One region of the Cytobacillus sp. C11.1 genome, then DNA from elsewhere that is predicted to be linked to it. Evidence: riboswitches for the same ligand, from Rfam matches in the RefSeq annotation. Region 1 holds a riboswitch; each other region holds the start of a gene.
The links. A riboswitch is a leader RNA that binds a small molecule or an ion and turns the genes downstream of it on or off. The one in region 1 is predicted to bind S-adenosylmethionine.
Positions count from the first base shown of each region.

Region 2: another riboswitch for S-adenosylmethionine. It lies ahead of AC3ZVC_RS19175 (Na+/H+ antiporter NhaC family protein); the one in region 1 lies ahead of AC3ZVC_RS24760 (homoserine dehydrogenase).
Region 3: another riboswitch for S-adenosylmethionine. It lies ahead of AC3ZVC_RS07865 (O-acetylhomoserine aminocarboxypropyltransferase/cysteine synthase family protein); the one in region 1 lies ahead of AC3ZVC_RS24760 (homoserine dehydrogenase).
Region 4: another riboswitch for S-adenosylmethionine. It lies ahead of AC3ZVC_RS22380 (2,3-diketo-5-methylthiopentyl-1-phosphate enolase); the one in region 1 lies ahead of AC3ZVC_RS24760 (homoserine dehydrogenase).

Region 1 is NZ_CM176935.1:4,972,500-4,980,288, forward strand. Features, by position in the region: partial or broken gene AC3ZVC_RS24750 (CBO0543 family protein) at 1-222, shown strand, start outside; gene AC3ZVC_RS24755 (hypothetical protein) at 380-574, shown strand; partial or broken gene AC3ZVC_RS24760 (homoserine dehydrogenase) at 658-1,871, opposite strand; SAM riboswitch class I at 1,978-2,082, opposite strand; gene AC3ZVC_RS24765 (NUDIX hydrolase) at 2,182-2,814, opposite strand; gene AC3ZVC_RS24770 (YsnF/AvaK domain-containing protein) at 3,109-3,948, shown strand; gene yhbH (sporulation protein YhbH) at 4,162-5,334, opposite strand; gene AC3ZVC_RS24780 (hypothetical protein) at 5,667-5,852, opposite strand; gene AC3ZVC_RS24785 (hypothetical protein) at 5,968-6,105, shown strand; partial or broken gene AC3ZVC_RS24790 (PrkA family serine protein kinase) at 6,401-7,789, opposite strand, start outside.
Region 2 is NZ_CM176935.1:3,848,210-3,855,998, forward strand. Features, by position in the region: gene AC3ZVC_RS19160 (Dph6-related ATP pyrophosphatase) at 107-784, opposite strand; gene AC3ZVC_RS19165 (AAA family ATPase) at 848-3,982, opposite strand; gene AC3ZVC_RS19170 (exonuclease SbcCD subunit D) at 3,979-5,124, opposite strand; gene AC3ZVC_RS19175 (Na+/H+ antiporter NhaC family protein) at 5,353-6,687, opposite strand; SAM riboswitch class I at 6,774-6,877, opposite strand; gene AC3ZVC_RS19180 (hypothetical protein) at 7,285-7,443, shown strand; gene AC3ZVC_RS19185 (DUF421 domain-containing protein) at 7,516-7,789, opposite strand, start outside.
Region 3 is NZ_CM176935.1:1,592,025-1,599,813, reverse strand. Features, by position in the region: gene AC3ZVC_RS07865 (O-acetylhomoserine aminocarboxypropyltransferase/cysteine synthase family protein) at 1-1,311, opposite strand, end outside; SAM riboswitch class I at 1,791-1,893, opposite strand; gene AC3ZVC_RS07860 (SCP2 sterol-binding domain-containing protein) at 1,962-2,291, opposite strand; gene AC3ZVC_RS07855 (MFS transporter) at 2,448-3,719, opposite strand; gene AC3ZVC_RS07850 (thioredoxin family protein) at 3,931-4,236, opposite strand; gene AC3ZVC_RS07845 (toprim domain-containing protein) at 4,247-4,600, opposite strand; gene AC3ZVC_RS07840 (YusG family protein) at 5,374-5,631, opposite strand; gene gcvH (glycine cleavage system protein GcvH) at 5,737-6,120, opposite strand; gene AC3ZVC_RS07830 (arsenate reductase family protein) at 6,211-6,570, opposite strand; gene AC3ZVC_RS07825 (acyl-CoA dehydrogenase FadE) at 6,977-7,789, opposite strand, start outside.
Region 4 is NZ_CM176935.1:4,523,704-4,531,492, forward strand. Features, by position in the region: gene AC3ZVC_RS22370 (methylthioribulose 1-phosphate dehydratase) at 1-480, opposite strand, end outside; gene AC3ZVC_RS22375 (2-hydroxy-3-keto-5-methylthiopentenyl-1-phosphate phosphatase) at 477-1,139, opposite strand; gene AC3ZVC_RS22380 (2,3-diketo-5-methylthiopentyl-1-phosphate enolase) at 1,132-2,364, opposite strand; SAM riboswitch class I at 2,450-2,556, opposite strand; gene AC3ZVC_RS22385 (pyridoxal phosphate-dependent aminotransferase) at 2,834-4,006, opposite strand; gene AC3ZVC_RS22390 (carbon-nitrogen family hydrolase) at 4,159-4,944, shown strand; gene AC3ZVC_RS22395 (DUF2087 domain-containing protein) at 4,984-5,565, opposite strand; gene AC3ZVC_RS22400 (methylated-DNA--[protein]-cysteine S-methyltransferase) at 5,750-6,250, opposite strand; gene AC3ZVC_RS22405 (PAS domain-containing sensor histidine kinase) at 6,247-7,789, opposite strand, start outside.

The DNA of each region.
Region 1 (7,789 bases):
TGGGTTCTCCTCTATACTGTTAATGAAATCATTGACATTAAATTAAACCTGATTAAATACTCTAATGGATGGAGCTTAAAGTGGTCTATCTTTTTTAACACAATCATGTTTACCATTCTTATAGTTCACCACAAACGGCCCGTAGCAGCCTGGATCCTGTCCATCCTATTTACCATCTTCCTATGGAACCAGTTTGATGTGCCATCATCTGTCTTCCGTTAAAGAAAATTCGACAGGTACCTGGTACCCAATGGAATTTGTCGATAAAAAAACAGGCTTTTTTACTGGACTTTTTTCATTTGAGCGTTTATTTTACTATAAAAAGGCAATATTCTTTGTATGAATGATTCTTAATAAAATGGAATGGGATGGTGTTACAATGGCAGATAAGAAGAACGTGAAGGTTGCTGATAAGGATTTAAATATTGGTACGAATGTGTCATTAAACGGCCTGGTAACAGCTGTTTTTGATAATATGGTCCATGTCCAGATTGGCGCTAAGATAGTGACGGTTCATGTGAAGGATCTATACTCCGGACTAAATCAGTCTTTATTAAAAAATCAGCAGGCATAACATCCACCATCTCTATAAGTATAATGCAGGAGGGGCAGCCCATAAGCTGCTCCTCCTGTTTGTTTTTTTATGGACTTCACTTCTTATACTGGCTGCAATTCTGCCCGAATTTCAGCAAAGCCATGATCTCCAAGTATTTGATAAGCAACTGCAGTGTTATCGTCCAATGAAGCTACAGCTTCCTCTGAGGCCTTTACAATCACCGCATCCGCTGAAACTCTTCCAAGGATATCAAAGTCTTCAGGCAATTCTGCTTTGTCCGCTTTACCGAACAATGCCCAAACAGGCAAGCCCGCTTCAATCCCTTCAGCATTAAGTTCTTCAAAGACAGCTGGGAAATCATTTGTACCAAGATGAATTAAGTCCTCTACGATGGCACTCGCTGTTGGAAACATTCCCGCTCCAGGCCCTTGGAGGCTTATATTCCCTACTATATCTGCATCAATTGAAACCGCGTTTTGTACCCCTTCAACCCTGTACAAAGGATGGGACTCTCCAACCAATACAGGCTTTACTGTACATTGGACTGCACTTTTTTCCTTCTCAAGAGAAGCCACATGCTTAAACCTTAAGCCCAAAGAAGAAGCAATATTGATTTGCTCGATTGAAATATCGGTAATGCCTATCCTTATTGATTTCTCCCACTCCGGCGCTTTCCCGAATACAAGTTCACTCAGGACGACCGCTTTATAAAAAGCATCGTATCCTTCGATGTCGTTTTCAGGATCGCTTCTGCGTACCCTTTTTCCTGGGCGATTTTTAACGCCGCTTCAAATGAAAGCTTCTCTTCACGCATACTTGTTAGAATAAAATTGGAGGTGCCATTTAGGATGCCTTCAATCCTCTCAATTTTATTGGCATTAAGCAGCTGTTTGAGAGTCTGGATAATGGGAATCCCGCCTCCTACCGTTGCTTCAAAGCCCAATGAGACATTATGCTTTTTTGCCAGCACTTTTAATTCACAACCATGATGCGCAAACATTTCTTTATTTGCTGTTATCACATGGCAGCCTCTTGTAATAGCCTGACGTAAATATGTATAGCCCGGCTCCTTCCCAACAATCGCATCAATCACTACATCAAGCTTTGGAAGATCAATAATTTTTTGAAAATCATCAGTCAGAAGTACGTCCTTTTCAGGTAAAGCATGCTTATCTACATTCTTTACAAGAATGGCAGTGACTTTCACTTCTTTTCCAAGTATTGCTTTAAGCCGTCCCTGATGTTTGTTTATTGTTTCATAAACACCTTTTCCTACTGTGCCAAATCCCAAAAGCCCTACTGATATAGCTGACATAATTGCATTCCCCCTGCTTTAATAATGTGCCTTTATCAACATAAAAAACCCCTTCTGCCCATAACAGACAAGAAGGGGTTTGAATTAACGTACCATTCATTCCGCCTTCTCATCTTCGGAAATTAAATTTCCTCTGAATTTGGCACCGGGCAAATATATGCTGGTTGCCGAGGCTTCATAGGGTCAGTCCCTCCGCCTCTCTTGATAAGAAGTTTTTAAAGTATTTAAATTAATAAGATAAATCATAAACATTTAAATGAGCCGCGTCAACCACTTTTTTAAAAATAGTTTTCATAAAACGCTTTCACTTTTAATTATTCTCACTGGGGGTTTCGCAAATGATTTCAAGGAAATGCTTAAGAATCCTTGCTGTGAGTCCCCAAATGACTTTGTCCTCAAAATAGTAAAATACCTCTTCTATCTTCCGTGTTTGCCAATTATAATTCTCGCCTCCAACAATTAAGTCGAAAGGAAAATTCTCTTCAGGCTCTACCTTAAAATTCACATGGTAAGTTTCGGGCTTAACTTCCTTGAGAAACAAAAGCGGCACAGTAAAGATCTCTTCCACTTCCGCAGGATTAGGCACAATTTGGCCGGGGTTTTTAATAATGCCTGCATAAGGATATATGATTTGCCCAAAAGAAATCATGTAATCCAACGGGGAGATATCTGTGATGCTGTCTTCGCTAATCCCCAGTTCCTCTGATGTCTCACGGACAGCAGTATGTTCTTCATCCCTGTCGCCAGGATCAATTCTTCCTCCCGGAAAACATACCTCACCAGGCTGCCTCCTCATTTTAAGCGAACGCACTTCAAACAGAACATGAATTTCATCATTCATTTCAACCAGCGGAAGCAAAATGGCAAATTTCGAAAACCGCTCACTCCCTAATATAACAGGGGTTCGGACTTTCAGCTTTTTAGCCAGCTTCTCAATCTCCATATATCCACCTCCAGCAGCAAGTTCCAGATAATAGAGTGATATCACTATCATACTGTATTCACCTAGATTTATTAATTCATACGGCTTGTACCTGTTAAATATTCGGGATTCGTTTATATTTTACTTGCATGGAAAAATAGTTTCATGCAGGAAACCATGCCTGCTCAGGCTCTCGCTTAGCCGCCTAAATTAATATTTTTCGTATCGTCCTTGCTCCCTAATCTATTAATAGAGTTTCCCGAGACGCTCTTCCGGGAAAGTCAGAAAAAAACAAGACTATAGGAGTGAGAAAATATGAAGAAAAATATATTAATCGGCGGTTATGATACACAGCATGAGCTCAAAGATGCAATTGAAAGAGCAGAGTCCAACGGGTACCAGAAAGAAAACCTGGTTATTGTTTCAAAAGATGGAGCAAATCTTGAAAGCTTTGCAGACAATTATGGTGTAAACCTAAAAATTGTCGGATCCCAGGAACTGGGCAACCAGCGCTTCCTTGACTCCGTAAAAGCTCTATTTATGGGAGAAGACCCCGCAACGAGTTCGGGAATAGATCCTGATAAAAAAGACGGAACAAGATTTGATGAGCATGACTTGGATAAGTATGCCAGCATGGTTTTTGATGGAAAATATGTCTTAATTGTCGACCACTATGGCACATATCCCGCTGCCCAAAATGAAAGTCAGGCGCAGACAGAGGAACGAGCTGAAGCCTACCGGGAAAGTGCCTCGGCCCGTGAAGAGATGCTTGAGATAAAAGAAGAGCAACTGGATATTAAAAAACTGGCTGAAAAATCAGGTGATGTGGAGGTTACCAAAAAAGTTATCGAGGAACAGCAAAACGTGGATGTTCCTGTCTCACATGAAGAAGCTTTTCTTAAGCGGAGTAAACCGGCAAACACAACCGCAGACGCCCAAAAACCCATAGATGAAGAAGAAACCATCCGTGTGCCGCTGAAAGAAGAAATTCTCCATGTGGAAAAAAAACCAGTGGTGACGGAGGAGATCGTGATTGGGAAAAGAAAGGTCCAGGATACTGAGACAATCACCGAAAAAGTAAAGCATGAAGAAGTAGATATTAAGACCAGTGCTGAAATGAACGCAGATGGCCGATTAAACAGAGACAGGCCGTAAATAGTTTTTCACCCTAATATATCTCGATAATGGGTATATTCATCGATCCAGGGGGCGGCAAAAATAGAATTCTCCTGCTGGCTTAGCATTTGCAGGTATTTTCCTTGGCAGACTAGGAGTCTTTTTCAATGCCATATGGACACATTTTTTATGACCTCGATTAGGGGTCTTTTTTCTGCGAAAATAATAAAAAGAGAGGTTTCCCCCTCTTTTTTACGCATACATCTTCTTTTCATCTTCCTGTTTGAAAAAGCTCTTCATAGCGTGGAATACATCTGCTTTTTGCTTAAGGATATAATATCGGAAATCGTCATTTTTGATGTTTTTATACGCGGACATTAGGGTCGAGTGGCGGTTATACTGGTTGACCTCACCGTATCCAAACATATTGGACACTTTCATCAGGTCTTCCACAAGCTTAACACAACGGGCATTGTCAGAGGTCAGGTTATCACCGTCAGAGAAATGGAACGGATAAATATTATACTTTAGCGGGTTATATTTTGCATCAATAAGTTCAAGCGCTTTTCGGTACGCAGATGAGCAAATCGTTCCGCCGCTTTCCCCCTTGGAGAAGAAGTCCTCCTCTGAGACCACCTTTGCTTCCGTATGGTGGGCAATAAACTCAATTTCTACCGTTTCATACTTGGTTCTCAGGAATCGGGTCATCCAGAAGAAAAAGCTTCTGGCCATATACTTTTCCCATATCCCCATACTTCCGCTCGTATCCATCATAGCAAGAACAACTGCTTTTGAATCGGGCTTTACAATTTCATTCCATGTTTTGAACTTCAGATCTTCCTTATAAATGGGGTGGAATGCTGCCTTCCCGCTCATCGCATTTCTTTTAAATGCGGACATCATTGTTCGTTTCTTATCAATATTGCCCATAAGACCTGTTTTCCGGATATCGTTAAATTCAATGTTTTCCACCAGGTTTTCATCCTGCTCTTTTTTCTTCAAATTAGGCAATTCCAGCTGTTTAAAAAGTGCTTCTTCAATTTCCATTAAAGAAACTTCCGCTTCGAAATAATCCTCGCCTGCCTGGTCGCCTGCTCCCTGCCCTTTTCCGGGTCCTTTTTGGCTGCCGGAACCATCGCGTGCCACTACATCTCCAATCTGGCTTTCTCCATCGCCTTGGCCGACATGTTTGTTTTTATCATAGTTATAACGGATTTTGTATTCGTCCAATGAACGAATTGGTATTTTTACTACTTCCCGCCCATTCGACATTACAATGTTCTCTTCCGTTATTAAATCAGGCAAATTGTTGCGGATTGCTTCTTGAACTTTATCCTGATGACGCTGCTGGTCATCATGGCCTTTGCGATGGAGGGACCAATCTTCTTGGGAGATCACAAACTGATGGTTATTGACATTCGTCATTTAAACCCCTCCTTTAATAATTTAATTTTTCACACATTCCAGCCTTCCAACATACAATATCGCGAGTGTCAAAAAGATACATCATCCCTAAATCTGCAGTCTGCCTGCAATCCAAGACTCATTTCCCTGCCATACTGGCAGCGTCCAAAACCCTTTTAGGCTCCAGCAAAAGAAATGTTTATTACTCTATCTTATGCAAGAAGACAAAATAATTTACAAATAATTTTGACAATAAGACATTAGTAACCTCTTTTGGACAAGCCCTTTTTATAAATAGGTTAGTTCCTTTAGTGAAGTGCTGTTTTTTTTACAATAAGAAAACCTCCGCTTTTTTAGCGGAGGTCTTTATCTTTCTTTTTATTTTGTATAGGGTCTGGGTATTTATCATAATCTTCCTTTAATTCTTTATTGGTGCGCAGGTTTTCCATCTGATTGCCCAGATTCTTCATCTCTTCAACATTCTCTGCCATTGAGCTGTTTCTCGGTGTATAATCTTTGTCCAATTCTTTTTTCTTCATGAATATCACCTCTGGTAGTCTTATTCCCTCCATCAGGCTTCTTTAAACTTCCCCTTGCTTTCGGTCATAAAAAAGGCCAAGTTAAAATATGATTTAACCAAAGGAGGGGACCTAATTGAGTGAATTCCTTTGCTGTGGTTGGTGCGGAGAATTATCCCTATATGATCGGGCTGCTTATATTGAAAACAAGCCAGTTTGTCCCGAATGTCAGGAGAAACGAGAAACTTCCATAGAAAAAGCTGAAGAAGAATGATTAGGAGGCGCTGCAGCCTCTTTTTTATTTGGGGTTTTGAAGAAAAAGTCGTTCTTTTGGCAGCTTTTACAGCAGTTTTTACAAGTTGACCTGCTTTTTTATCTGAATTAAGACTTCTTTGACCGTTATGGCACTCTTTTATACACTCAAGCGAACTGTCATTAATACTTATTTGCAGAATGCATCTTTTTATTTGCAGATTTCCCTATTTGCAGATTCTTAGATTTATTTGCAAATTCCACCAAATATGCTTTCTGCATAAAAAAGCCTGGCGCATTGCCAGGCTTTTTAAAAATTATCGATTCAGCAAGCTTCCAACATAACGCAGTAATTCATTTGCAGATGTTGAGTTATAACCATGCTCATCAATTAATCTTGCTACAACCTCATTAACTTTCTTCAGCTGCTGCTCATCAGGTGTTTTGGAGGATGTTGTAATCTTTACTACATCCTTCAGGTCTGCAAACAGCTTCTTCTGGATGGCTTCACGAAGACGATCATGTGAATTATAATCAAACCGTTTTCCTTTTCTTGCATAAGCGGAAATTCGGATAAGGATTTCCTCTCTGAACGCCTTTTTCGCATTTTCCGAAATTCCAATTTGCTCCTCGATGGAACGCATAAGCTTTTCATCCGGTGAGATTTCCTCGCCTGTTAATGGATCGCGCAGCTTCGCTTTATTACAGTATGCCTCAACATTATCCAGATAGTTTTCCATAAGGGTTTTCGCAGATTCTTCATAAGAGTAGACAAAAGCTTTCTGGACTTCTTTTTTGGCAATATCATCATACTCTTTTCGGGCAAGGGAAATAAAGTTCAAGTATCTTTCTTTAAGTTCAGGAGTGATGGATGGGTGCTGATCCAATCCTTCCTTAAGGGAACGCAATACATCAAGCGCATTAATACTGGTAATATTTTTGCGGATGATCGTAGACGAGATTCGGTTAATAACATAACGCGGATCAATACCGCTCATGCCTTCATCCGAATGCTCTTTTTTCAATTCCTCCACGTCCGCTCTGTTATAGCCTTCTACGCTTTCTCCATCATACAATCGCATCTTCTTCACTAAATCAATATCGCCTTTTTTCGGATCCTTCATCCGGGTTAAGATTGTAAACATCGCTGCAACTCTCAAAGTATGCGGAGCGATATGCACATTGGCAACATCACTTTCGCGAATCATTTTATCGTAAATCTTTTCTTCCTCTGAAACTTTTAGATTATAAGGAACCGGCATGACGATTATCCTGGAATGCAGAGCTTCATTTTTCTTATTTGAAATAAACGAACGGTACTCCGTTTCATTCGTGTGCGCTACAATAAGCTCATCAGCTGAAATTAAGGCAAAACGCCCTGCTTTAAAATTACCTTCCTGTGTTAGAGATAATAAATGCCACAAGAATTTCTCATCGCATTTCAGCATTTCCTGAAATTCCATCATACCGCGGTTTGCCTTGTTCAGCTCCCCATCGAAGCGATATGCTCGAGGATCAGATTCTGATCCATATTCAGCAATGGTTGAAAAGTCAATACTGCCAGTTAAATCGGCAATATCCTGAGATTTTGGATCCGAAGGGCTGAAAGTTCCAATGCCTACCCTGCGGTCCTCAGAGAAAATAATTCTTTCAATCAAAACATCCTCTATGCGGCCGCCATACTCCTGTTCGAGACGCATACTATT
Region 2 (7,789 bases), 1.1 Mb from region 1:
TATTTTTACTAATTATCAACAAACCTACGAAAACAACCCTTTTATTTTTATGTTAGACAGTTATGTCTAAATAAATAACTATTAAAAGTATCAGGTAGATCATCTCTTATTTTGCGATAAGTTTATATTCTTCAAATTCCAGCTTTTTGGTGGTTTCAAGCTGTATTAATTTAGGAGAAGCTAGTTGAATCTTTTGTGAGAACAATGGGCCGTCGTATACAAAAGTATGATACTCTCCAGATTCACCCATCGGGCAGGCAGCTTCATTTTGGATATCACGCATAAAGGCAGTATTAAGTTCTCTGCCCAGCCAGGAAGAATCCAGTACATCCTCACGAACACGAATTACTTTGGCTTTATAACCGGATTCCACAAAAGTTTCTAATGCCTCTATACTATCTTTTGCCTCCATCCAAAGAGGATAAACAGCTTTTACTCCTGATTTCGCTGCTACCTTTTCGCCCCATTCACGATGTCCGTCCAAGTACAAGTCACCATAGGCAATGCCTGTAAGTTCAAATTTATCTTTTAATCTTTTTAATTCACTAACGTAACGTTCGGTGTAATTTTCATAAGAACAAGCAATGAATTCAACAGGTATAGATAAAGAATTAGCCTGGAGAGTAATCAATTCAGTCTTTTCTCCATGGCCAAAAGTTCTGCCGATCTCTGCTGGAACTGTTGTTATTAGACATGTGACTTCAACACCCTGCTTTACTAAAGCCTCTAAAGCTAAACAGCTGTCTTTGCCGCCGCTCCACGATAAAGCTACTCTCTTAACCAACTTTCATCACCTTCCTTTCCTTCAAAATTTGCAATTAGGGGCTAGCTATCTTTCTCTTTTCAACTAATTTAAAAATTGAAACTCCGTTCTGCTGCCTGTCTGACTCGCTGTTACTTCAAGGCGGGCGTCGATTCTTTCCTTTAATTCCGGAACATGGGAAATAATGCCAACAAGTCTGCCGCTGCTTTGAATATCTATTAAAGCCTCAATTGCCTGATCCAATGATTCAGGATCAAGTGTGCCAAATCCTTCATCAATGAACATCGTCTCAAGAGAAACCCCTCCGGCATACTGCTGGACTACATCAGCCAAGCCAAGCGCAAGAGCTAGTGCTGCTTTAAAACTTTCTCCCCCTGATAATGTTTTGACATGCCTTTCCTGGCCTGTATACTGATCGAACACAAGCAGTTCAAGACCGCTTTGCGCATTTCCCTTGGAACGGTCCGTTTTTCTCAGCAATTGGTACCGGCCGCTTGTCATCCGGGTTAATCGCCCATTTGCTTCTCTGAGTATATCGTCCAGAAATGCAGCAAGTACAAACCTCTCAAAAGTAACTCTGTATGTGTTCTGTCCTTTTGAAATTTCATATAAATGCCCCATCATTTTATAACGTTCTTCAAGGGATTTCATTTTTTCATTAATTTCTGTTATTTTTTGTAACGTTTCTTCATTGTGCTTCTTTTTCATATACAGATTTGTATATTGATCCTGAAGCTGTTTTAGCTGGTCATCTGTTTCCTTTAAAAATGCTTGCAGATTTACTATATCTGGCTTTTCAACACCCTCTAAAAGCTGCAAAAGCTCCGAATACCGGTCATTTACTGACCGTGCTTCTTCACGATATTCCCGAACATCTACTTCCAGCGTACGAATCTCATGTTCGGATTTTTTTGCATTTCGGTATTCTCCATATACTTCAAATCCTTGATCCTTCATTCGCTGAACAAAGTTCTGTCTTTCGACTGTTAGCTTTTCCTCAAGCTTAACAGTTTGCTTTTCAATCGTCTCCATTTTTGCCTGTTCAGCCATATAAGCTGCCTTTGAATCCTGATATTTCTGTTGCGCAATTTCCAGTTTTTTATTAAAAGTCTCCAGTTTATCGACAGCAGCTTTCAGATTGGCCTGGTAAGCTTCAATGGACCGAAGATTTTCCGGAATTGTTTCAGTCATCCTTGTCAAGTTGCCTTTCTTTTCAGCATGGAGAATAGCTGTATCGTTTATATGACTTTGCAGCCGGTCTATTTCTGCAGCCAGCACTTCCTTATGTTGATGAGATTTTTCCAATTCTAAGGTGCAAGCTTCAAGTCTTGCGCTCTTTTTCTTTAAATCATCCTGAATGTTTAAGAGATCCTTTCTTTGTGCAAGAAGAGTACCCTTAATAACCGACAGCTCTTCCTCTTCCAATTCTGGCTGCTGTTTTTGCATGAGATTAAATAATTCACCCAAAGCATTTTCAATAGATTTTACGTTTGATTGAGATTCATAGAACGATGACTCTGCTTTCGCTTTATCTGCTTCGATTTCGGCAGCCTGCCGTTTTGCTGCCTTTAAATCTTTTTCATCAGGAATATCCGTTTGCGATGCAGCCGGATTAGGATGATGACCTGAGCCGCAAACCGGACAGGCTTCACCATTTTGCAGCTGATTTGCCAAGATGGATGCTTGTCCATGGAGCCATTTACGCTCCAACTCCTCAACAAGCCTTCTGGCATCTTCCAGTCTGGATGCTGCCTGTTCAAAGTAGCTTTTCTTTTTTTCGAATACTTCGAGAGCTAGCATATACTCGCCCTGCTGTTCTTCATATTTATGAAGCCGTTCTATTTCTTCAGTCATTTTTTCCAGCCGCCGGTCATTCTCCATAAGCTTAAAATGACACTTTTCAATATCCTGTTTTTCCTCAGCCAATACTTGAATTTTATGATCAGAGGCTTTAAACGCTTCATCTTTATGCTTTTTTTGAAGACGGAGATTTTCCAGTTTTTCTTCAAGCAAACGAACTTGCTTTTCTACTTCCGCATAAGAATGGATATCCTCTTTCATGTTTTGCAGCCGGTTAACATTCTCCCCAGCTTGCTTTCTTGCATCTTCACGTTTCTTTTCAGCTTCCCATCTTTCTTCGTTTTCCGCTAACAGCCCGGCTAAAGATGTAATGCTTTTCTTAAGTGCAGTAAGCTCCTCATTTGAAACGTCCAAATCCTTCTTTATTTCGTGGCAAAGCTGCTCCTGCTGGCTAAGCAAAGCTGCTTTCTGGGCAAGGGAAATAAGTCTTTCCTTCGCCGTAAATTGTTCTTTTAACCCTTCCAGCTCTTCTTTCCTTCGTTTCAAATCTTCTTTTGCCTTCAGCTGTTTAACTATGGTTTCAGCTTCATACAGTTTTTGCTGCAGATAGTCTCTTTTTTCTTTCTGCTTCTTGCCTGCATCGGTTAATTCCTCTAACCCTTCCGCCATATGCATAATTTCTGCCTTTACAAGAGGCATCAAAATTGTGTCATTTACACTGCCAGCTTCCAAATATGCCTTAAGCTCCTCATTAAAAACTGCCTGCACCTGTAGTAAAAACTGATCACGAAGCTTTACTTGATCTTCAACTGTTCTTTTTAACTCAGAAGCATATTCTTTAAGCTTTTCTTCAATCCGCTTATAAATCTGAGTGTGAAATAGCCGCTGAAGGATTACTTCCTTTTCCTTGCTCTCCGAGGTAAGAAGTTTCCTGAATTCACCCTGAGGGATCATCAGGATTTGCCTGAATTGGTTGCTGTCAATAATCATGATTTCCTTTATTTTTTCATCGACATCCCTGACATTGGCCGCAAGAAGCTGCCGCCTTCCATTTTCATCATAAATGTAGAGTTCTGCTTTGGCACTCACTGTGGTTGTCCCATCGCCACGTTCTTTTTTCTTTTCCTGCTGAGGCGATCTGGTAATGTAATATGTTTTATTTCTTAATGTAAATTCTAGAGAAACTTCAGTCAGTGTTTCATTTTTGGCAAACTGGCTTCTAAGTTCTGGCCCGCTGCGGTCCTCACCACTTGCTTTTCCGTAAATCGCATAGCTGATCCCATCAAATATGGTCGTTTTTCCGGAACCAGTCTTTCCCGAAATAACAAACATCGTCCGGTTTCCAAGCTCTGTAAAGTCAATGTGCTCACTGTCTGCATAAGGGCCGAACGCTTGCATCTTTAATTTTAATGGCCTCATTTCAGCGCCTCCTCCCTCAGCACTTTTTCAATCACATCAGTCATTGCCTGTTGTTTATCATTTGTAAATTCGGAAGTAGTCATCTGCTCGTAAAATTGCTTGAAAAGCTCAAGCTCTGACTTTTTCTCTTCCTTCATAGAAATGAAGGAGCTTTTTTTCTTCATATCTGTAATAGAAATCTTCCGTTCAAGGTGAAGTACGTTTGGATATACCTGCCTAAGCTTATTGATCGGATCCAGTAAAGCTCCTTCATCCAAAAGGGTGATTTTTAGATAGTCATCCAGATTCTGTTTTTCATAGAATGATGGATCCATCAGCTCATCTAGATGGCCTTCGATTTCTCTTAAATCTTTTTTAGGCTGTAAGGATCGGGTACGAAGATCAAAATCACCATTTTCTTTCATTTCAATAATGGAGATCGACTTTTCCTGTTTCGCCTCAGAAAAAGAATACTTTAAAAGTGAGCCAGAATAACGGATTCTGTCATGTTTGATGGCATCCGGGCTATGCAAATGCCCAAGTGCTGTATACGAAAAAGGATCGAAGCAATTAGAATGAACACAGCCTGAACCACCGACAGAAAGAGTCCTCTCCGAATCGCTCGTCGCCCCTCCAAGTACAAAGGCATGCCCAACTAAAACATTGGGTTCATTTGGATTCAGAGATTCTTCAATTTTCCCGACAATCGCCTTCATGGCATCATCATGTGAATGGACTCTGTCGTCATCAAGCAAATGCCTGACCATCCCTGGTTCTGCATAAGGTACAAGATAAAAGTTAACACCCTTTATATGTATTGGCCTAAAATCATTTACCAGCTTTCCTGATAAATAGAATTGGCTCTGTCTGTACCACGAACTGCCAAAGGAAAGCCTTTCGGCGCTGTCATGATTTCCGCCAATTGCTACTACTGGCGTTTTAAGTTCTACATTTATTTTAAAAAGAATTTCATTTAATAATTCAACAGCATCAGTTGGAGGTACAGACCGGTCATATAAATCTCCAGAGATAACAACCGCATCCGGCTTTTCTTCTTCAACCACTTCAATAAATTGATTTAAAAAATGGCGCTGATCTTCTGTCATGTATACCCCATGAACCAGTTTACCTAAATGCCAATCCGCAGTATGGATAAATTTCATATCAATCACCCTCTTTTCCTACCATGATTCAATATATACAATGTTACCATTATAGCAAAACAAAAATTGAAGTACTTCTGCAAAATAAGGAAACCAACATAAGAGAACGTTCGTTCCTATTATATCAGGAAAATTTTTCTATAGATAGATTTTCAGGAAAAATAATAAGAGCCTATAAATAGGCTCTTATATCTTTCTTCATTATATATGATTCTCCTGGAACAACCTTTAACCCCGCGGAGCAGATTCATTCACTGTGCTACTCGTTACCTTTTCCCGCTCTTTTAATTTGGGGAAATTAATAAGAATGGCGATTACACCAGTGACTCCAATCAATATTGGATAAATGGAGTAAGGCATAATGCTTACCGGCGAAATAGCTGCGAGACCCGAAGCAGCCAGCATCTGTCCGCCATATGGAATAAATCCTTGTACGAAACAAGAGAAAATATCTAATATACTTGCAGATTTACGCGGGTCTATATCATATTGATCCGCTATATTTTTAGCCAGGGGGCCTGCAATGATAATTGAAATGGTATTATTTGCAGTAGATAGATTGGTAAGTGAAACAAGCGATGCAATACCAAATTCAGCACCCCTTCGAGAGTTTATTTTGCTTGTAACTATGTGCAGCAAATAATCAATTCCCCCGTTATAGCGAATAATCTCAACAACACCGCCAATTAGGATAGCTATGATTGCAAGAGTTTGCATTCCTGCCATCCCTTCTGCAATCATCTGTAAGAAGGAAACCAGCGTGTAGCTTCCGTCAGCAATCCCAATCAGCCCTGCCAGCAAGACCCCGCCGCTTAAAACAAGAATAACATTTATTCCTAACAAAGCAGCAGAAAGTACCCCCAAATATGGAACCACTTTAAGCAAGCTATAATCCTGGCTTGTTACAGCACTTTCCTGACCAGCTGTTAAGAACCCTAGAATTATAGCAGTTGCCAGAGCTGCAGGCAGCACAATTAAAAAATTCACACGAAACTTATCCTTCATTTTCGTCCCTTGGGTCCGGACTGCTGCAATAGTAGTATCAGAAATCACGGAAAGATTATCGCCAAACATGGCACCGCCAATAACAGCAGCCATTGCCAAAGCTACGGATATATCGGTTTCAGCAGCCAGCGCAACACCTATTGGAGCAAGCGCAACAACTGTACCTGTTGAAGTGCCCATTGATAGAGAAATAAAGCAGGCGATAATAAAAATCCCAACCATAAGCAGATTCTGCGGCACATAGGATAATGCCAAGTTGACTGTCGAATCAACAGCCCCCATTCCTTTAGCCGTTCCCGAAAATGCACCTGCCAGTAAAAAAATTATAGCCATCAAAACAATATTGGGATTTCCTGCCCCTTTCGTGAATATATCAACCTTTTCCATAAATGGCGTCTTCCTGTTCATGGATAGGGCAATTCCTGCTGTTATGGCCACAGCCACAATAATCGGAACTTTTTTAAAATCACCTGTTACAAGGCCGCTCCCAATAAAAATCAGAAGGAATGCCAAAAGCGGGAGTAAAGCCCACGGGTTACCTTTTTTGTTTGTTTTCATACTATTCCTCTCTCCTTAATTGGTTTTAATGACATAATAAAAAGACCTCTTCAAACAAGAAGAGATATCTGCTATATTACAGTCCCCTCTTATCTGCCAAGCATAATGCTTGCTGGATTTGGCACAGCGCTCATATGAGCCCGCTGCCGAGACATCTTAGGGCCAGTCCCTCCGTCTCTCTTGATAAGTTAAAAGTTATGAAGTTATTATTACTAACTCATGTCTGAAAATTATACAGGAAATTGATTAAAGTTCAAGCTTTTTTATATGTAATTTTAAATTTTTCTATTGATTTCCCATCCAGTTAACCACTTTCCGCGGTCCGGAGCCTCCTCGGGGAATTGAGCCTGTGGGCTCATCCTTTGATCAGCACTCCAGCAAGCTTTTGAATAAGCAGCCTTTAATAAATATCGCGCGAAGGAAATTCAAATACATTTTCGGGCATCTAAAGCCCTCCACACCAATCAACAGGGTGCTAAAATCAACATTTGGCTTAACACAGCCTTTTTATAAGAAATCCCTGCCTGGACAAAGCTACACAAAAAATTAATAATTTTCTCCTTATGATGAAATACTAAGGAAAAAAGGAGTGAAAAGATGTTCGATCGAAAGGTAATTCGTTTTTTGGTTGGAAGCACAATCTTATCCAGTATGTTCAGTATCGGGATTGTGATCATGACCATTCTTCATCACTTACGAATGCAGGAATTAATACTAGATACGAGGAGAAGCCTGCAAAACACCAACTCAGATTAAAGAAAAAGCCGCCAATAGTTAGCGGCTTCTTTACTTCCCAGAACAATTTTTTATTATCTATAAGATTCCAAATTAGTGCAGGTTCTGAGAATGCGGCTGGGGATGTCCTTCTTTAAGTTCCTGGAAAATATCATTTGACTGCTGCGAGGCAGGCTGCACAGGAGACTGTAATATCATCCCGCCCATTAATCGTTTAAACTCGCCTGCTGTTAAAGGCTTTGCATCATCCATTAATTCATATCCTAGCTGGCCATTAGGTTCAAGTGTTGCCATTTTCACATCTGAAATTTTTGTAATTCCGTTCGTCCTCAGTCTCATTTCCAATTGATCAGCAGTAAATCGGAGT
Region 3 (7,789 bases), 1.6 Mb from region 1:
TTTTGCAGCCAAAGATGTTATCCCTGTCGCAGCTTCAATTGCCTGCTCAAGATCTTCAATCAAATCATCCGCATTCTCGATCCCGATAGATATCCTAATTAAATCTTCAGGTACCCCTGCAGCCTTTAAACCTTCTTTATCGAGCTGCTGGTGGGTCGTGCTGGCCGGGTGAATGATTAGGCTCTTGGCATCCCCGACATTGGCAACATGTGCCCAAAGCTGAAGGCTATTAATCAGCTTTGCACCAGCTTCCCGGCCGCCTGCAATTCCGAAAACAGCGACAGCGCCTGCTCCTTTAGGCAAATATTTATCAGCTAGAGCTTTATCCGGATTGCTTTCATGGCCTGGGTAAAGCACCCAGTTAACAGCAGGGTGGGCTTCCAGGTATTCAACCACTTTCTTCGTATTCGCAATATGCTCCTTCATTCTCACATGCAAAGTCTCTAGTCCCAATGTGAACTGGAATGCACTTTGCGCACTCATTGCAGGCCCCAAATCTCTTAAAAGCTGTACTCTGGCTTTAATGATATAAGCAGCCTCGCCAATTGCTTCACTATAAACAATATCATGGTAGCTTGGATCCGGTTCTGTGAAGCCAGGAAACTTCGGTGAATTCCAATCAAACTTTCCGCCATCAACGATAATGCCGCCCATTGTTGTTCCATTGCCAAGCAGCCATTTAGTCGCTGAGTGAATAACGATATCAGCTCCATGCTCAATCGGCCTGCATAAATAAGGTGTAGCAAAGGTATTATCAACGATTATTGGAACACCGTTTTCATGAGCAATAGCAGCCACCTTTTCAAGATCAAGCACCTTCAAACTCGGGTTTCCAATTGTTTCAGCAAAAACTGCCTTGGTTTTATCTGTTATGGCGTTTCGGAAGTTTTCCGGTTCTTTTGGATCCACAAACTTGACATCAATCCCGTACTTAGGAAGTGTGACTGCAAACAAATTATAAGTACCGCCATATAGATTGGAGGCCGCAACAATCTCATCCCCGGCCTGGGCAAGATTTAGGATTGCCAGAGTAATAGCAGATTGACCGCTTGCAAGCGCCAAAGCACCGACTCCGCCTTCAAGCAAAGCCACTCTTTCCTCAAATACACTTACAGTGGGATTATGTATCCGGCTATAAATGTATCCAGGTTCCTTTAATGCAAAAAGATCTGCGGCATGGTCTGTATTTTTGAATTGGTAAGCATTGTTCTGGTAAATCGGCACTGCTCTTGCCCCCGTAACCGGATCAGGATTCAGTCCCCCATGTACTCCTAGTGTTTCAAAACGGTAGCTTTTTTGTTTGTCAGTCATGTTTCTCTCTCCTTTATTTGTTATTGTCTAATAAAATATTTATGAATTCTGCCCGTTGATTTCAGCACGGGGCACTCAGCGAACCCGCGGGGAGGATTGCGAGCCTCCTCGGCTTCGCCTGCGGGGTCTCGCACTTCCCTCTTTTCCCGCTGGAGTCGAGTGCCCTTCGCTACAATCAACTCAGTTGGTTAAAATACGTTTGCCTTCAAAAAACAACAAACTCTAAGAAAACTGCCTTAATAAAATAGCTCACTTTCCTGCAGGATCCGGGAGCCTACTCGGTGAAAATGCGAATGCATTTACGAGGAGCTCTGCCTTCCGCTACAATCAAAAGGGTGCCAAAATCACGAATAGCCTTAACACAGCCAATAAACTAAATTCAGCTAAAAAAGCAGTACTTCAATTTTCCCTGACTTTTTGAACTTCCCATTAGAAGAGCCGAAAAAACCCTCTTCACAAGAAGAGGGCTATACCATCTCTTCTTATCTTCCAGAGCCAAATTGCTCTGCTGGATTTAGCACCGTGTAAACTACCGGTTGCCGGGCTTCGTTGGGCCAGTCCCTCCGCCACTCTTGATAAGAATATTCAGTTAATTTTCAAGTTAAAGTGATACTATCATACTTTTTCAAAAGTGGTCAAGTGTTTTCATATCAAATCTTGATCTTGCCTAAACAGAAAAAGGACTCAAGCAAAAGAGTTTTTCGGAAGGTGGTGTCTATTGCTATATCTTTCCGGGTTAGGGCTTCTCTAAGCTTGACCCTGCCGGAAATAATTGAATGAATAGCCTCTTCAGAACCTGTTATCTTAACATCAAATTTCTTTGTTCGCCTGGCTTTCCTGATTTCCCCTTTTGAAATCTGCAGAGGTATGCTAATATTTCCCGCTTGGATAAGGATAGAAAAAGTCGATTTTCTTAATAAATATCCTACATGGCCTTTTGCTTGGTTCTCCCTGACAAATAGATCTGCTAAATCTTCCATAGCCTCACCCCTTGTACGTACTGGGTCTCTTCCTTTTATATTCAGTAATTGCGTTTTACAGTCCTTTTATTTTTGTTCGACAAATACAGCATAAAAAAAAGACAATGCCCTTTTTTTATTAGGCATTATCATTCATTTCCCGAGAAATATGTCAGATTATACTGCTTTTACTGCAGGATTGGCAGCTTTTGTCTTATTGTAGCTTCTAAACACGAAGAAAAAATAAAGAGATCCGATAAGATACAATGACGCAGTAATCGAGAAGACGAGTGCATAACCCCAGTAAGCCCCGTATTTAATGACGATTCCGGTTGATACGGGACCCATTACCGCCCAGCCAAGATTAAATACCATTTGATTAATAGAGTTTGCGAGCCCCTTCATTGAATCATCTACCTTGGACATCATGAGCGACATTTGGATTGGATTTCCTGCGTTCATCAGGGCCTGGCGGAATAGAAAACCGATGGCAGCCAGCCATAGGTGTTCCGTATAAGCGGTCAAAAGCAGGAATGGAAGCGACATTAGCTGCAGAAACACGACAGCTTTGACTTCCCCAACCTTCCTTACGACGATAGGGCCGATAATCATTGCAAAAGCAGTAGCTGCCTGACCAAGGGAAATAATAAATCCAATCACAGAATTTGATGCGGCAAAGCGGTCAGCGAAATACAAATTCAGATAAGGAATAACTAATCCAGCCCCAAACCCAATCAGCAGCTGAGCAAAAGCAAACATGGCAATAATTTTAATACCGTCATTTTTAAACGTAAGGTCTTTAAAAGAGAATCTCTTTATGGATTTGTCTTCCTTCTTATCTTTACGCATTTCATTGAAACGCAGTATTGGTATCAGTCCAGCCATAAAAAACAGGCTCCCAATTAAAAGCGTGATCCGAAGACTGTTCAGGTGGGTAGTAAATAGAGAAAATATGTCCGTTAGGATCCCGCCGCTCAGATTGCCTATTACATTAGCTCCGGTCATGATCGCAAAATGAATGCTAAATAGGTGAACCCTCTGATCAGCCTTTGAATTTTCGGCCAGCCACGGAATGCTGGATACCTGCAAAAAGGCTGTCGTCAGCCCTGTAAAAAATGCAAACAGAATCAGCAGTGACTGCAATTCAATCACACTTCTGAACAACATAACAGCACCCGTGGCTGCAGCTCCAAACAGCATTGCTTTCTTTCTGCCAAGCCTGTCGCTCGCAATCCCTGCCGGAACAAGAATCATCGCCGTTGCGAGCGCAGTCATGGAAATAACCTGACCATTAATATTTTCGGAGTAACCAAGTTCCCTTATATAGAAATTATAAATGACCATGAAGATTCCAAAGCCTATTTGCGTAAGTATATTAGCCATAAAGGCAAATTTTATATTGCGATTGTAGCCTTTAATCTGGCCAGCCCATTCCCTGTAAAATGCCATCTCGATCCCATCCCTGCGCTGTATGTAAAATCACACTCAATTTTATTTCGATTCCCTAAGTATCATACTCCATTCCTCAAAGGTTTGTAAATATTTTTTGAATATTTTAAAAGGTGGGATTTCGGTTGTTTAACAGAAAAAACCAGGTGGAATCAACACCTGGTTTTTGGCAATATTCGGCCGGTACTGCAGTCATGCTAATGGCACTTATTTATATATTCCTGATTTTCTCCAATAAGTATGGGACAGACCGGAAGGCATATAGCTTTTCGTGAACTTTTCCTTCTTTAAAGATGATGAGGCAAGGGACGCTTTCGACTCCCCACTTTTCAGCGATTTCCGGCATATAATTTAAATCCGCTTTCCCCATTGCTTTGTCTGGCAGCAATTCAGCTGCAACGGCCAGCATCTTGCCCGCCATTTGGCAGGTTCCGCACATAGGCGTGTACAAATATAAGAGAGCGCTTTTTTGCCCATTTACCATTTCTTCAATCTCATGGCGCGACCATTCCTGCATTTTATCATCCTTACCTGTCTAAGTACTGTGTATAAACGTCGATATTGGCTCCCAGCAAAACCGTAGCCAAATGATGTTCAGGAGCTGTGGCTACCTCTCTGTACATCCTGTCGATGTATAGATGTTCTGCCTCGGGAAACTCTCTTTTAAATTGCTTCCTCAGCTTTTCCCCGGCTGAATCAGCATCCACCAATATATATACATCCTTATCAAACAGTGTGTCAATTAATTCGTCCAGTTTCGTTATGCTGATTGTTCCGTTGGTGCAAATAATCTCTACCGGCTCTCTTATGATATTTTTTACCTTTGTTTTATCTGACTTTCCCTCAACAATAATAACTTTCTCCGGAATTGCCTCATTCATCGTCATCACCTGAAAGGAGTTATTTTGAAGCTGAATTGCTTTGCAGTTAAAAACCGTTAAAGAAAGTGTTTATCCAATATATTCATTATTCTTGATTATGGTGTGAATCTCCTGCCTTTTTTTGAGCGGAAGGGTTTTGATGATTTTATTAATTTAGATTTGTAAAAGGCTCTTTTCTTTTCTCATAGATTGTTGTGTTTGTTTATGAATTCTGCCCGTTGATTTCCGCTGCGGGCACTTGCTTTCCGCGGGGAGGGTTGCGAGCCTCCTCGGCTTCGCCTGTGGGGTCTCGCACTTCCCTCTCTTCCCGCAGGAGTCAAGTGCCCTTCGCTACAATCAACTCAGTTGGGTAAAACAATTACTTTTGCCTTCAAAAAACAACAAACTTTACTAAAACAGCCTTGTAAAATCAAAATGCCTTTTTAAAAAATAAACCCTTTTTCTTGGCTTTGTCCGGCAAATCTTTGTCATTTTTAAATTTGTCTAACATGTTTTATTCTTTTCAAGCATGATACTTGGTTTTTCTAGCATGTTTTTGAATTTATCTAACATCTATTTTGGTTTAAGAATCAATTCCCGGAATTTATGCGTCACTTTCAACATTTATGAATCAATTACCGGGTTTTATGCGCCACTTTTACGAATATTTGCGCCACTCCCTATTATGACGCTCTTTAGATGGTACCGAACCAACTATCCAATCCAATATATGCTCTTCTTCTATGCTTTAGCATATTAAATAAACAGCGGAAATTCTCCCGCTGTTTACGATGTTAGCACCAGCCGCCTTCGTCACAGTCAGTATAGCGGGCTTGCGCCTCATCTGTAACGGAAACGTTCTGATAAATTTTTTGCTGGTCAGTTTCAAAATGATGGTCCAAATTAAAGGAAGAGCCTTCAGGCAGGCTGATTTGGCCTATTTTTTCATTTTCAAGGTAAAGCTCTATATGATCATTTTTCAGCTTGCCGACAACCCGGTCAGTTATATCGATTTTCTGCTCCTTCAATGTCATGGTAACCAATCCTTTCATACCTTTTGGTACTCATAGTTTTGCCCTATCTCCATAAAAGAAAAATAGCAATTAAAGGCAATGCAGCAAAAAAGCCGGCTCGTATTGAGCCGGCTTTTCAGTCAATTAGTCTTCGTTTGTCATTTCCTTGTATTGCTCAGCAGTCATAAGCTTGTCTACTTCGCTTAAATCTGAAGGCTCAACAACAACCATCCAGGCTTTTTCGTATGGAGATTCGTTTACGAATTCAGGACTGTCGTTAAGGTCTTCGTTGACTTCAACTACTTTGCCGCTTACAGGAGCATAAAGCTCGGAAACCGTTTTAACGGATTCAACACTTCCAAATGGCTCATCTGCAGTAAGCTCATCCCCAACTTCAGGAAGCTCAACGAATACAATGTCGCCAAGTTCTGATTGCGCAAAATGCGTAATTCCAATGCGGACTTTTCCATCTTCTGTTTTTACCCACTCATGCTCTTCTGAATAACGTAATTCTTTAGGTGTGCTCATAGTTTATCCCTCCACTTTTTATATTTCAATTTATGATCGTAAAATCGATCGCTTAATTCATGATGGCCCATCGGAGCAAAATATCAGCCCTTAGGATAGCCATGCCTTTTCATAATCCTCTTCTTTGAAGCCAACTGTTACCTTTTGGCCGTCAGTCAGAACTGGACGCTTAATCAGCATGCCGTCCGTTGCCAAAATATCCAGCAACTCTTCTTCTGATGAGGTTTTCACTTTGTCCTTTAAGCCAAGCTCCCTATATTTCTGGCCACTTGTATTAAAGAACTTTTTTATGTCCAATCCACTTTTTTTATAAAGCGTTTCAAGCTCGCTTCGTGAAGGCGGATTCTCCACAATATGTACTTCTTCATAAGACAAGTTATGTTCATCAAGCCATTTCTTCGCTTTCCGGCATGTCCCGCATTTGGGATACCAGTAAAAAGTCAACGCCATTCTATCACCACCCAATGTTAGCATATCCAGGCTTCATAAAAAATTGCTGCCTTTTAATTGAATACTACCATAAATGAATACCAATGAACACCAAGATAATATTCGACATTTTTCTTCAGGGTTCCTGCCGGCAGAATAAATTTTTAAAAAGTTTGTCTCAGATAAACTCGCTGTTGATTACCGCTCGACGCATGCTTTCCGCGCCCGCTTCCTGGTCGTTTTATACCAGCCGGCCTCCCTTTGCCCGCAATATGCGCCCGCGAATAAACTTTGCCCGAAGGAAATGTAAGTGCATTTTCGAGGAGCCTTGCACCTTCCGCGCCTTTAAATATAGTACAAAATGAACAATCAGCTTACAGAGCTAAAAAAACAAGCCCCCTTCGCGGGGAAGGGAGCCAGCTTATGATCAAACCACGAAACGTTCAGCGTCTGTTAGCTTCTCTGCAGCTTCACGCTTTTTAGCAATCACATTGATAGGCGTGTGGCGCGTAAATTTGCGAAGTGCTGACATCATCATGCGAAGAGCATCGCCATTTTCAACCGCAACAAGCGTTTCTTTTGCATCCTGCTCAATTTTGTTGAATGCTTCCTGACAGAAAATTTGTGTATAAAGAAGCTTTTGTTTGCTCTTTTCAAGACCAGCTTTTTCGATAGCCTTCTCTGTACGAAGAACAACTGATTCCATTGCATATGCATTTGAAATAATATCGGCAATGTTTACAAGAACTTCTTGTTCTTTATCTAGAGCCTTGCCGTATTTCTGAGCAGCTAAGCCTGCAGCAAGCAAGCCGATCTTCTTCGCATTTTTAACTAAATATTTTTCCTGTGCCAATGGCTCATCGCCAGGCTCTTCAGGCATCATCATCATAAGCTCTTCCTGCAGTGCTTGAGCTTTTTGGAATAATGGAAGCTCGCCCTTTAAAGCTTTGCGAAGGTATGTGCCTGGCACCAATAGACGGTTAATTTCATTTGTGCCTTCAAAAATACGGTTAATACGGGAATCACGGTATGCTCTTTCAATTTCATACTCGGCCATGAATCCGTATCCCCCATGGATTTGAACGCCTTCATCTACAACATAGTCAAGGACTTCAGTGTTGAAGAATTTGTTCATGGAGCACTCAATGGCATACTCAGCGATTGAGTTTGCTACTTCTTTACCATCTTTCACTTCTTCATCAGTCAGCTTGCTCATGCGGTCTTCGAATAAACCTACTGT
Region 4 (7,789 bases), 450 kb from region 1:
TTCACTGATATGGGAGGAAAAACATTTGGCGAGCGTCGGAATATGCGCATGATTCGGAATAATCGGAATCCGAAGAACAGCATCCTCCTCCCATTTATCAAATGCCTTAATAAGTTCTTGCCCTTTGAATGTGACTGCCTCCTGGTCCCCATAAATTTCCGATATAACATTATTGTCAATAGTATGGACGTGAAGGCTGCACCCTGCGTTCGTTTTCCGGTAAATCTCCACATGTAATAGCGTTTCCGCAGAAGGCTTTAGATGGGTCTCCCCAACAGGGCGCCCAAATTCATCAACGAGGAGGAAATCCTCCTTTGTCCTTTTCCTTTTATCCTTCCCGCTTGCTGTTACAAGGAATTGTATGGGGCTATCGGAGACCTTGATCGCCAAATTGCCGCTAGTCCCCATAAACCAGTCTCTTTCAGCTAATTCATCTTTTATTTCAGCAAGCTCTTGCCATTTTTCTTCCACTAAACTCATACGCTCACCCCATTTACATTTTTCAAAATTTCAATGCACTCATAAAACGTTTCAAATTCGTGATAATTAAGATTCATTTCTTTGCTTTTCTCTTGCAGCAAATCTCTTGCAATAACTAAATCTGCCTGCTTTGCAGCCTCCAGATCGGTAACAGAATCCCCTATGACAATTTTATAGGTATCTCCAGCCTTAAGTTTTCTCATAATGGATGGCTTGCAGCAGCCGCAACTGTTATTACATTCATCATCACAGCTATGGGGCCATAAAATTTTGATTGTTTCGCCGCTAAAATCTGAACCATTGCAATAAACAGCATCAAACGGGCCATATTTTTCTAAGACTGGCTCCACAAAAAAGTCAATTCCGCCACTGACAATATAAAGTGGTATATTTTCTTTTTTCAAATAATCCACAAATTCCTGAAAGCCAGCTCTTACCTTGCCATTTTCCAGTGTGAATTTTATAATGTCTTCCTTAAGGCTGCTTGGAAGGAGGGAAAACATCTTCCCTACTCCTTCCTGAATTGAAATTTGCTGTGACAATATTTTATTCTTTATCTCCTCCCATTCAGGCGGGGCAAATTCTTTCATAACGTTAATGATGTTATCTTTTTCCGTAATGGTCCCGTCAAAATCACAAAAAACAGCTATATTAGGCATTTTTAGCTTTCACCTCTGTATGTCCCCATAAATCTATCGCCTTTTTTAGTTCTGGATAATCTGAAGGAGATTCTGATAATGAAATTCCTTTTAAAGTTAAATCAATCGCTTGGCGGAAGGCTAAGCCGCCGCCTTTTGCACCATTCGGATGCCCATGTACTCCCCCGCCCGCATTGATCACACTGTCCGTTCCAAAGTCATGGTAAAGCAGCGGCACCAGGCCTGGATGAATGCCTGCTGATGGTACTGGAAAGGTCTTTTTGCAGAAATCTTCGGATGTTAATGATTGTCCTATCGAAATCGCCTGCTCCTTTTCAAGTGCCACTGAACCATATGGTGAAGGGAAAAGCGATAAATCTGCTCCTGCATATCTCAGAAGCTTGCCCAGAAGCAGAGAGTAAGAAATTCCATAGATGCTTGAAGCAGACAGGGCACCGCTGACAGCAGGATGTGCCATAATCGGCAGCCCAACCCCGTCATCTTCTCTTAACTCCTGCAGAACATCCAGTCCATATGCAAAAACATTAAACAGGAGGAGGTCCGCACCAAGGCTTGCTGCTTTTCTGGCTTTCTCTTTCAAATCAAAGGTCCTGCCTGTTAAATTCACTGCATAAAGTGTGCGATGACCGGTATCTTCAAAAACCTGGCCAAGTACCTTTTTCCCTTCCATAATCCTTTCTTCAAAAGGGGTGAGTTCATTTTCAAACAAAATTTCATCATCTTTCACAATATCGATGCCGCCAAGTGCTTGTTCCCTCAACTGTGAAGTTAAAAAATTCATATCCTTGCCTAGAACACCTTTAAAGATGCTCATCAGCAGCGGCCTGCTGTGGACATTCAGCTTTTCTCTTAATCCTTCAATGCCGAACCGAGGGCCAGGGAAAAAGGTTTTGATCTCATCGGAAAACTGTAAATCTATTAACTTAATCTTTCCGTCCAGTGATAGCTTTCCAAAGACTGTTGTTAAAATGGCTGGCAAATCCGGACTGAAATTAGCAGTTGGATAAGCGATTTTGATAATGGCGGCCGTTTCCTTGCTGCCTTCCTCTGTTAAAAGGCCTTCAACCGAAACAACTCTGCCTTTATGCTTACGGAGCTGATTCTTTTCCAGTTCAGGTAAATGAGTCCATGAACCGACCGTAAGGCCTAATGCGATTTCCTCTGCTTTTTTCTCAGGATTATGTTTTGCATCATGGATTAGATAAGTTGCGATAATTTCACTCATATATTTTCTTCCTTTCATTTCGGCAAAACCGGGCAATAAAAAAACCTCTTCAAATAAGAAGAGGTTAGCAGCTTGAACTAACATCTTCTTATCTATCAGCTTTAATAAGCTGCAAGAATTAGCACCGTGCTTACTGGTAAGTCGGTTGCCGGGCTTCATAGGGCTAGTCCCTCCGCCTGCTCTTGATAAGAAAACGAAATTAATATTTAGTTAATTTTGAATTAAAATTTACTTAGGATTATGACAGGGTAAAAAACTTTTGTCAATAGATTATCAGAAATAAATAGGGGTTTTTCAACCATGAGTATTGATTCCGCTACAGGCACTCAGCGACCGCGGGATTCCGGGAGTCTCCTCGGCGTTCCTCGCCTAGGGGTGCTCCCCTTGGTACGCTTTTCCCGCTGGATTCTCGTACCTTCCGCTCCAATCTACCAGTGCTATAACAAGAATAACTTTAAGATAGGAAAGTTTAAAATAAATTTAATGCCCTAATTCGGTCTACTGCTTCTTTAAGCCTTTCTTCTGAAGTCAGCAGGCCAACACGAACATATCCTTCTCCATATTGTCCAAACCCTATGCCAGGCGCAACGGCAATATGGGCTTTTTCAAGCAAATAATCAGCAAATTCCTCGGATGTAAAACCTATAGGAATTTTTAACCAGGCAAAGAAGGAGCCTTCAGGTGCTTTAACATTCCATCCTATTTCCTGGAGGCCTGAAATGAATATATTTCGTCTTCTTTCGTAAAGGGCATTCAGTTCTTTGACACATTCCTGTGATTCAGTCAACGCAGCTGCCGCAGCTTCCTGGACAGCTCCGAACAAGCTTACATATAGATGATCCTGCAAAAGGTTCAAGGCAGAAATGACGCTCGCATTTCCAACCGCAAAACCAATTCTCCATCCTGCCATATTATACGTTTTTGAAAGTGTATAAATTTCAATTCCTACCTCTTTTGCCCCCTTTGCTTGCAGAAAACTGACCGGCTTCTTGCCCTCAAAGCCAATGCCGCCATAGGCAAAATCGTGAATAATGCAAATTCCATGTTTTTTGCCAAGCTCAACTGTTTCCTGGAAAAACTTCTCACTGGCCACGGCTCCAGTGGGATTGTTTGGATAATTGAGGAACATGAGTTTGGCAGCATTCAGCTTTTCGTCTGTAAGCTCGCTATAAAGAGGCAAAAAGCCATTTTCCTCCCGTAACGGCATTGTCACCATTTCTGCTTTTGCCAGCGCTACACCTGACCAATAATCCGGATAACCGGGATCTGGCACAAGAACATTATCGCCAGGGTTTAACAGGCATTGAGGTATCTCAACCAGGCCAGCCTTTCCTCCAAACAATATGGCTACCTCCGTTTCCGGGTCTACATCAACCTCATATTCTCTTTTATAAAAATCAGCAGCAGCCTTTTTCAAATAGGGAAATCCCTGAAAAGGTGAGTATCTGTGATTTACTGGCTTTTCGGCTGCACTTTGGAGCTTTTTAACAATATGGCCGGGAGTAGGCTGATCGGGATTTCCTTGCCCAAGATTGATCACATCATGGCCTTGTTCAAGTTGCTTCCCAACCTTTGATACTAAAGATGCGAAAAATTGCTTCGGCAAACTTTTCAGCAAATCAGAATGAGGATAATTAATCAAAGTTTTTCACCTGCTTAAAAAAAAGATTGAAAATATAGTCACAAATGATATAACTTAAATGATAAGTTGTAAAGTAAAATTTTGAAAATTGTTATCTATCGGACTAATTTTAACATAAGTAAAAGAGAATTAAATGTTTGAGGGGGATTTTCATGAAATTAAAGATTGCTTGTTTGCAAATGGATATTGTGTTTGGCAAACCAAAAGAGAATTTTAAAGCAGCCGAAGCAATGATTGAAAAGGCGTTAAAATCAAACCCTGATGTTATCGTGCTTCCAGAGCTTTGGACAACAGGCTATGATTTAACCAGATTAAATGAAATAGCAGACAAGGATGCAGCTGCAGCCCTCGCCTTTTTAAAAGGGATTGCAAAAGACAGGCATGTTCATCTAGTGGGTGGATCTGTTGCAAATAAAACCGCCGGAGGCGTATTCAATACTCTTTTAGTCGTAGATAAAAACGGAGAACCTATCCACCAGTACAGCAAGCTGCATTTATTCAAGCTAATGAATGAGCATCTCTATTTAACAGGGGGGAAAGCAAAGGGCGCTTTTACATTGGAAAATAGACTGTTTGCAGGGATGATTTGCTATGATATCCGTTTTCCGGAGTGGATACGGGCCCATACAGCGGAAGGAGCAGAAGCTTTATTTGTGGTTGCTGAATGGCCATTGGCCAGGCTGGCCCATTGGCGTGCACTTTTAATTGCACGGGCCATTGAAAACCAATGCTATGTGATTGCCTGTAACCGGGCCGGCTCTGACCCTGAAAATGTATTTGCCGGCCATTCTATGATTATAGATCCTTGGGGAGAAGTTCTAGCTGAGGGTTCAGAGGAAGAAGAAATCCTGGTGGCTGAAGTCGACCTTGACATGGTGAAGGAAGTTCGTAAAATGATTCCTATCTTCACGGACCGCCTGCCGGAATTTTATCAATAAAATATTCAGGGCCCTAGCTTTTATAGGGCCTTGCTTTATTTACCCTTCTATTTTTGCCCACATTTCCGGCGGATTTAATTCGTAGATTCCTTTTTCCCTGTACATATAATGATTGATAATGAATTCTCTGCGTATCGTGGCGTAATCTTCATGATACTGTTTAATATATTCATTGAGTTCTTTCTCTTCGTATTTTTTCCCCATTTTCAGCCCTTTAATAAGATGCTCAAAAACCATTAGCTTCTTCTTTCTCTGGGCTGGAATATTTTTAAGCTTTCCATCGCTTGTAAAGAAGTTATCGATAACCTTCTGATTCTCAATATTCATTTCCTCCATCTTTTTCACCTCCTCCATATCAGCCAGTTTCGCAAGCACACTTGATTGCTGTTTCAGCACAGATTCATTCAAATAAAAATAGACAGTATTTTTATCTCTGCGCTGGTAAACCAGGTTTATATCCCGCAATTTGTTTAAATGATGTGTGATGGTTGGCGGCGTCAGCCCCAGTTTCCCTGCAATTGCCTGCCCATGCAAAGGTCCTTTAGCGAGAAGAAATACAATCCGGATTCTTGTGGGATCACCCATTGTTTTATAAAAAGCTACTAAGCGATTTAATTGCATTATATATGAACGCCCCCTAATTTCGATGTGCATCTAATTAGATATATATCAAAATATTAAGATTTAGTCAACTTCAAAATCAGGTTTAAAAAAAGCTATTTTCTCATAGATTGTTGAACAACAAACCATACGAAAAGAGCATTAAAAAAATCACCTGAAAGGTGATTTTAAAAGGTAAATGTATCTAACTCTTAAACCCTGCCCCTTCCAGGGACAGGAGCTTCTCTTTAATATCCGTCCTTGTTCCGGCATATCCGGTAAGAGATTTATTTTTGCCGATTACCCGATGGCATGGAATGATAATGGGCAAACGATTGGCTTTGTTTGCTTGACCAATGGCCCGAACCGCTTTTTCTTTTCCAATCTTCACAGCAATATCCTGATAGCTTCTCGTTTCTCCAAAAGGAATAAGTGAAAGCTCCTTCCACACAGCTCTCTGAAAAATGGTCCCCTGGGGGTCTATTGGGAGATCAAATACCTTTCTCTCCCCTCTAAAATATTCATCAAGTTGAAGTGTACATTTCTTTAGCAGGGGGTTTGATGGATCAAACCTCAATGGACATTCTTCTTCCCCCGCAAGAAAATCTTCCTCCCCAATGTATACTGCCGAAAGAAGCTCCTCTTCCAGGACAATATAAATGTCTCCTATTAGCGTTTCCGTTCTCGAATAAATTCTGCTGTTCATTGCTCTCCCGCCTTTTTAATATATGGCAAATAAATGTGAAACACGGTTCCTTTTCCCAGTTTGCTTTCCACTTCAATCGTTCCTTTGTGCTCCTCAATAATTTTATATGTAACCATGAGCCCAAGTCCAGTTCCTCTTTCTTTAGTGGTATAAAAAGGTTCACCCAGCTTTTTAATTTTATGTCCTGGTATTCCGGATCCCTCATCCCTGATCGATACCTTGATTTTATTATCTCTGCAGGTCTGAAGTGAAACAGTTATATATCCGCCTTTGGGCATGACCTCAATCGCATTTTTTATGATATTGATAAATACCTTTTTCATCTGATTTGGCTCACAAAAAACAAGAGGCAAATCCTTTCTGTGATAAGTCCTGAATTGAACATTATGCAGTACAGCCTGAGCACTTAGAAGGTCAACCGTCTCTTTCATGATTTGGGCGATATCTTTTTCGACAAACTTGACAGCCTGAGGTTTAGCAAGAATGAGGAATTCATTAATAATTGAATCAATTCTGCTCAGCTCTGTGGTTATCACATTAAAGTACATGGAGTGGTCTTCCTCAACGCTATCTTCCAGCAGCTGGATAAATCCTTTCAAGGCTGTCATTGGGTTCCTTATTTCGTGCGCTATCCCTGCTGCGAGTTCCCCAATAACATTTAAAGTGTCGGATTTTCGAAGCTGTTCTTCCATCTCCAGCTTCTCTGTTATGTCTTTAAATGTCGTCATGCTTAAGTTTGAAAAAACGTTATGCTTGTTTGAAAACTCAAAGTGTTTTTTTCTGCCAGATTTTAAGGTAATAGAGAGGCTGCCATCCGACTGCCCAACGTTTTGGATGCTACTAATCTGCTGGTTCAGCTCATCATCTGTAATATTGCAATCATTCAAGATACTGTGTAATGAAACTCCAATGAGTTCATCTTTTGACATCTGCAGCATTCTTTGGCCTGATTGATTAATATCCACAATTTGAAATTGATCATTCCAGAGGAGAATGCCTTCCAGGGCTCCCTCAAAAATGCGGCGAAACTTTAGCTCACTTTCACGCAATTCCTTTTCCATTCGGTGGCGTTCACTTACATTCCTGAAAATAGTCATATGGTAGCCTTCAACAGAATTTAATTTAACAGTGAATTCCAGCGATTTTATTTGGCCGTTTGGCATGAGAAAAAAGAGTTCATCCCGGATGCCGCCCTTGTTAAACAATTCTTTGACTATACGCTTATACCTTTCATTTTTCTCGTATACAAAATCATCCACCTGTTTCTGAAGCAGCTCATCGTGGGTGCATTCAAAAATCCTGCATGCCGCTTCATTGGCATCAATGATATTCCCGCTGCCTCTCCAAAAAATGATGCCATCCAAGGCCTCGATAAAAAGGTCTGTATACAGCTCTTCATTTTTTTTTACCTTCTTTTCCAGAAGCCGTTTTTCGGTAACATCTCTTAACACACACATATAATGCCCGCTCTTTTTAAGCTTACTGGTCGTAAAATCAAATTCCACGATTTTATTGCCGCTATGTATCGGAAGAAGTCCT